One region of the Nitratidesulfovibrio sp. 1201_IL3209 genome, then DNA from elsewhere that is predicted to be linked to it. Evidence: predicted binding sites of a transcription regulator. Region 1 holds the regulator's gene; the other holds the start of a gene.

What was found. Region 1 encodes HrcA, which represses chaperone genes, less so after heat shock. Its sites were predicted from a motif close to TGTTAGCACTCNNNNNNNNNGAGTGCTAACA; they were not measured.
Region 2: groES (co-chaperone GroES) is a predicted target of HrcA. The motif match lies at 2,111-2,141, and genes of this name have one in related genera.

The regions. Positions count from the first base shown of each region.
Region 1 covers NZ_JBAIYT010000006.1:103,588-106,997, forward strand. The annotation lists gene V6B97_RS05170 (DMT family transporter) at 1-413, opposite strand, end outside; gene V6B97_RS05175 (nucleotide exchange factor GrpE) at 563-1,174, opposite strand; gene hrcA (heat-inducible transcriptional repressor HrcA) at 1,277-2,344, opposite strand; gene V6B97_RS05185 (TusE/DsrC/DsvC family sulfur relay protein) at 3,278-3,410, shown strand, end outside.
Region 2 covers NZ_JBAIYT010000017.1:44,633-48,042, forward strand. The annotation lists gene V6B97_RS09670 (ATP-binding cassette domain-containing protein) at 1-63, shown strand, start outside; gene V6B97_RS09675 (Na+/H+ antiporter NhaC family protein) at 240-1,646, shown strand; gene groES (co-chaperone GroES) at 2,185-2,472, shown strand; gene groL (chaperonin GroEL) at 2,517-3,410, shown strand, end outside.

The DNA of each region.
Region 1 (3,410 bases):
AACCCGGCCAGGGCCAGCGGAATGGCCGCCATGTGCCGGACGGAAAGCCGTTCCCGCAGCAGCACCGCCCCGGCGATGGCGATGAAGAACACCTGGAAATTGCCGATGATGGTGGCCAGCCCCGGCCCGATGAGCAGGATGCTGCGGTGCCAGCACTCCAGGTCCAGGGCGAAGAACACCGCCGCCGCGACCATCACCGCCCACACGCCGCGTCGCGCCCGCAGCCGCTCGCGGCGCGCCAGGGCCACGCACAGCAGCGCAACCCCGCCGAAGAACATGCGGTAGAAGGCCGACTGGCTAGGCCCCACGTGCGCCAGCTTCACGAACAGGCCGGAAAAGCTGATCAGCACGCCGCCCCCGGCAACGCGCAGCAGCCCTCCCAGATCAAGGCAGGGGGAGCGGTGTGTACTCATGCGGCCCCCCATACTGCGAAGCCGGGGGAAGCGCAAATGCGGGCAGCGGCCCGGCACGCCGCCGGACCGTAACGCGAAGGCGGCACGCCCCGCCGGGGGACGCGCCGCCACATGTCCGCGATGTCTCTGGCCGCGATGCCCGCGCGCCGCTATTCCGCCCGGCTCACCGTGACCTTGGCGGGCCGCAGCAGGCGTTCCTTCAGCCGGTAGCCGCGCTGCATCATCGCGCACACGGTGTTTTCCGGCAGGTCGGGCCGCACCTCGGCGCCGATGGCCTCGTGGATTTCCGGGCTGAACGGCTCGCCCGCCTCGCCCACCGGCTCCAGGCCGTGGCGCTTCAGCGCGTCCAGCAGCAGCTTCTGGGTCATTTCCACGCCGATCAGCATGTCCTTGCAGGCCGCGTTGCCGCGCCCGTATTGCAGGGCCAGGTCCAGGTTGTCCAGGGTGGGCAGCAGGTCCGCCAGCACCACCTCGGCGGCGTAGCGCACCTGATCGTCCTTTTCGCGTTGCAGGCGCTTCTTGAAATTGTCCATTTCCGCCAGGGCGCGCAGGCGCTGCTCGTCGGCCTCGGCCCGTTCGGGACATTCCGGGCACAGCCGGGCCGCGCACTGCTCGCGCAGATCGTCGTCGTCCACCATGACGGGCATGGCGCCGGAGGCCGCCGGGGCCGGGGTCCGCGAAGGCGCGTCGGCCTCGGCGCGCAGGGCCTCGGCCTCGGGGCTGATCTCCACATTGTCCTTGAACACGTTGCTGGGGGGCATGTTCCTGAGTCTCCTTGAAATCCTGATGCGTGAAATCGTCGTTGAACATCTCCCGCCGGGGGCGGGTTGCATGCGTCCTGTAACGGATGAAAATGGCCCAAGCTACGGCAGCAGGGAGGGCGGCGCGGCGAAGCGTTCGCGCAGCAACTGGGTGAGCGCGCGCGACACGCACTGCACCACCGGCACGATCTTGGCGTAGTCCATGCGCAGCGGGCCCACCACGCTGACCACGCCGCGCGGCGTGTCGCCGCCGTAGGCCGCGCTGACCACGCTGCACCCGCGCAGCCCGTCGGGCGCGCCTTCCGGCACGTCCTGACAGAAGGTGATGCGCACGTCCTCTTCGGACAGGGTGCGGTCCAGCAGCTCCAGCAGGCGCGAGCGTTCCTCGATGGCGGCCAGAAGGTCGCGCATGCGGCCCACGTCGGTGAACTCCGCGTGGTCCAGCATGTTCAGCGTGCCGTTGACGATGAGTTCGCGGTCGTCGCCCATGTGCTCCACGGCGCGGCGCGAAAGCGCCAGCGCGCGCATACACATTTCCTCCAGCCGCGAGCCCGCGCGGGCCAGTTCGCAGCCGATGCGGTTGCGCGCCTCGGACAGGGGCAGGCCCCGAAAATGTTCGTTGAGGTAGTTGCCGAAGCGCACCAGTTCGTCCTGGCCGTAGCGCCCGTCCACGCGCACGGTGCGGGTGCGCACCAGGCCGCCCTCCAGCATCAGCACGGCCAGCACCAGCCCTTCCGCCGCCGGGGCGAACTCGATGCTGCGCCAGCGGGCCTCGTCCTCGCTGGGAGCCACCACCATGCCCAGTTGCCGGGCATGGCCGGACAGCAGGTTGGCGGCGCGGCGCAGGATGCCGGAAATCTCCAGTTCCTGCCGGGAAAGCTCGTCGGCAATGGCCTCGCGCTCGACGCTGCCCAGCGGGCGCAGGCGCAGCAGGCTGTCCACGTACAGCCGGAAGGCGCGCGGGGTCGGAACCCGTCCTGCGGACGTGTGCGGCTGCTCCAGGTAACCGAGGTCGGTCAGGTCGGACATGGTGGCCCGCATGCTGGCCGGGGAAAGGTGCAGGCCCGAGCATTCGGCCACGGCGCGAGACCCCACGGGCGAGGCCGAGGCGATGTAGCTTTCGATGATGGTGGCGAGCACCTGGGTTTCGCGCTGTCCGAGGCTGGGCATGAAGGCTCCGGCATCACGAGGATGCAGTTCTTGCAGTAGCACAAACGGGTAACAACGGGGGTGGGGGCTGTCAAGTTTGACGGGGGTTGACGGGGGCATGCGCGGGTGCGCGCCCGCCCCGGCAACACCCGTGCGGCGGCGGGAAATCCCGCCCGGACTGTGCGGCGCGGCGGGACGCCCCGTGGCCGTCGGACCGGATCGGGCCGATGTTTGTGAATAAAATCACTATTGCAACCCGCAAATACCCCAAAAACAAAAATAACATTCATGATTTCAGGGTAATGACAAAAACTGCCTGCCATCATCCATTTTCCGGCCCACACGCCCAAGCCACTGCACACGACACGTTGTGTCCTTTCACATCTTGCGCATTATTTCACATGCATTGACACACCACTGGCAACACACTACAGTGGCGCTGTTACCGGGGGAGTGGAAATGCATCGTCGCATGCATCGCTTCACCTGTTTCCCGCAATACGCCCCATACGGCCCGCATCGCGCCCATTCCGCCGGGCGTGGCGCGGCGAGTGAGCAATTGTTTACACGCTCACCCGTAGGGGGCTGTAATGCTTGCCGAAAAAACACCCACACCTGCCTTGAATTTTTCATGACATTGTGGCATCTTGTGCCTCGTCCGCATGTCTGGAACCCGGAAAAACCCGCGCGATTCGGTTCTCCGGTACCCACGGGCGCATCCCTCGGGGCGCGCCACGGGGTTACCGGCGAGAGGTCCTCGACACGAGGTCATCGTTGACACGCCGGGTGGCCGCGGTTTATCCAGCGGGCAGTATCTGCCACGGGCCGACCATCATTCGGATAGAGGCAGCGGATCGCTGCTTATCATCGGCCGGCGCATCGCCGCACGATGCGAAGGTCAGGCGTTTGTCGTGCATCCCTTTCACTGCCAAGAACCTGTCCAAGGAGGACACGCATGGCTGAAGTCACTTACAAGGGCAAGAGCTTCGAAGTCGATGAAGACGGCTTCCTTCTTCGCTTTGATGACTGGAGCACCGAGTGGGTTGAATTCGTGAAGGAATCCGAAGGTATCGCGGACATCACCCCCG
Region 2 (3,410 bases), on a different contig from region 1:
CTGCTGGAGCGCTGGGAAGTGGTGGAGGCGCGCGTCGCGGAGTTGGCGCGGTTCCGCGAATAGACGGCGCGGCGTGATATTTCGGGGACGCCCGCGCCGGTCCGTCTGGACATGCGGCGTCCCCGTTCCTATCTGCACGGTTCGCCGCTGCGGGCAGCATGCCCGCGCGGCGGCTTTCCCTCACACGCAAGAACATGCATGCACCGGTCCCGCATCCGCGGGCCCGCAAGGATATCGCCATGTCCCAGACCGCACACGCTCCAGACCACTCGCGTCACCCCGTCCCCAACCCCGTGGCCCTGCTGCCGCTGGGCCTGTTCCTGGCGCTGTTCATCGGCACGGGGCTGGCCCTTGGAGCCGCCGGAACGGAGATGGCCTTCTACCAGCTGTCTCCCACGGTGGCCATTCTGCCCGCCATCGCCCTGGCCCTGGCCCTGCGCGAGAAGGACCCGGCCACGGCGGCCCGTCCCGGCGGGCTGACCCGGCGGGTCAACGTCTTCCTGTCCGGCGCGGGCGAGATCAACATCGTCACCATGTGCGTCATCTACCTGCTGGCGGGGGGCTTCGCCTCGGTGGCATCGGCCATCGGCGGGGTGGAATCCACGGTAAACCTGGGGCTGTCGCTGGTGCCGCAGCGGCTGGTGCTGCCGGGGCTGTTCGTCATTTCGGCCTTCGTGGCCACGGCCATGGGCACCTCCATGGGCACCATCGCCGCCGTGGGACCCATCGCGGCGGGCGTGGCCGCCCAGACCGGCATGGACGCCGCGCTGCTCATGGGCGCGGTGGTGGGCGGCGCCATGTTCGGCGACAACCTGTCCATGATCTCCGACACCACCATCGCGGCCACGCGCACCCAGGGCTGCGACATGCGCGACAAGTTCCGCATGAACTTCGCCATCGCGCTGCCCGCCGCGCTGGTGGCCGTGGCGGTGCTCTGGCTGGCGGGCGAGGCGGGACGCGCCGCCGCGCCCGGCGCCTACCGGATGGTCACGGTGCTGCCCTATGTGGCCATCCTGGTCATGGCGCTGGCGGGCATGAACGTGTTCGCCGTGCTGTTCGCGGGCATCGCCCTGGCGGGCGGCGTGGGCATGGCCGTGGTGGACGGGTACACTCCGCTGAAATTCGCCCAGGACATCTACAAGGGCTTCACCGGCATGCACGAGATTCTCGTGCTGTCCATGCTCATGGGCGGCCTTGGCGAACTCATCCGCTACCACGGCGGAGTGGCCTGGCTGCTGGCCGCCGTGCGCCGGTTCACCGACAGGCGGGGAGGCCGGGCCGGGGCAGCCAGCCGCACCGGCGAGGCGGGCATTTCCGGGCTGGTGGCCGTGGCCGACCTGTGCACCGCCAACAACACCGTGGCCATCATCCTGACCGGGGGCATGGCGCGCGAGATCGCCGCCACCTCCGGCGTGGACCCGCGCCGCAGCGCCAGCCTGCTGGACATCTTCTCGTGCGTGGTGCAGGGGCTGGCCCCGCACGCGGCCCAGGTGCTGCTGGCCGGGTCCATCGCGGGCATCTCGCCCGTGGCGGTGCTGTCGGCCAACTACTATTGCCTGCTGCTGGGCGCGGCCGGGGTGCTGGCCATCCTCACCGGGCTGCCGCGCGCCCCGCGCACGGCAGGCGCCGGGACAACAGGGGCCTGAGGCGGGCCGCCCGGCATGCCTGACCGGTATGCCTGACCGGTACGCCGCATTCTCGGCGGGTGCGGCGAGCCTGCCGGAAAGGGCGCACGGGTGTACGCAAGGGCGTGCGCGAGGGCGCATGCCCACGCGGGGTTGGCGGGGGCGGGAGTGGCGCGTGCAACCCGTTGAATTCGCAGGGTGCGGGAAGAAAATGTAAAAAAATGCACACGTCCCCCTTTTCAAGCCGTAAACCTGCCTTATTATCCAACGCGGTTGCCATGCACCGCCTCCGCGACAGCGGACGCGGGCGCGCAGCCACACCCGGCGGCCGGGCCGAACTTCATGTTTCCCTGTTCTCATGTTCGGACCGGATATCTGCCGAAAAGCCACGATACATCGGGCGAGACGAATTTCGCCCCCCGCCACCCGGCGGGAGGGCGCGCGCGTGACACGGTCATGGCGCGCGGCGAGATGACCGCCCTTGTCACTGGCACTCGCACCCCGCGAGTGCCAGCGGCGGGACAAACAGCGATCACCTAAAGTTGGAGGACTAGTTGTCATGAATCTGAAGCCTTTGAATGACCGAGTTCTGGTGAAGCGCCTCGAATCCGAAGAGAAGACCGCCGGCGGCCTCTTCATCCCCGACACCGCCAAGGAAAAGCCCTCGCGCGGTGAAGTCGTCGCCGCCGGTCCCGGCAAGGTCGCGGAAGATGGCAAGCTCATCGCCATGACCGTCAAGAAGGGCGACACGGTGCTCTTCAGCAAGTACGCCGGCACCGAGATCAAGCTTGACGGCGTCGAGCACCTCGTCATGCGCGAAGACGACATTCTCGCCATCATCGAATAACGCCCCGCGAACTCACGCACATACTCCCGAGGAGGATGAATACAATGGCTTCCAAGGAAATCCTGTTCGACGTCAAGGCCCGCGAAAAGCTTTCCCGCGGCGTGGACAAGCTCGCCAACGCCGTGAAGGTGACCCTGGGCCCCAAGGGCCGCAACGTGGTCATCGAGAAGTCTTTCGGCTCGCCGGTCATCACCAAGGACGGCGTGACCGTGGCCAAGGAGATCGAACTCGAGGACAAGTTCGAGAACATGGGCGCCCAGATGGTGAAGGAAGTCGCCTCCAAGACCAGCGACATCGCCGGTGACGGCACCACCACCGCCACCATCCTCGCCCAGGCCATCTACCGCGAAGGCGTGAAGCTGGTGGCCGCCGGCCGCAACCCCATGGCCATCAAGCGCGGCATCGACAAGGCCGTGGAAAAGCTGGTCAAGGAACTGGGCACCCTGGCCAAGCCCACCCGCGACCAGAAGGAAATCGCCCAGATCGGCACCATTTCCGCCAACTCCGACACCACCATCGGCAACATCATCGCCGAGGCCATGGCCAAGGTGGGCAAGGAAGGCGTCATCACCGTCGAGGAAGCCAAGGGTCTTGAAACCACCCTCGAAGTGGTCGAAGGCATGCAGTTCGACCGCGGCTACCTCTCGCCCTATTTCGTGACCGATCCTGAAAAGATGGTCTGCGAACTCGACGAGCCCTTCATTCTCTGCAACGAGAAGAAGATCTCCAGCATGAAGGACATGCTGCCCGTTCTCGAACAGGTGGCCAAGATGAACCGTCCGTTGGTGATCATCGCCGAAGACGTGGAAGGCGAAGCCCTGGCCACCCTGGTGGTCAACAAGCTGCGCGGCACCCTCCAGGTGGTGGCCGTGAAGGCCCCCGGCTTCGGCGACCGCCGCAAGGCCATGCTGCAGGACATCGCCGTCCTCACCGGCGGC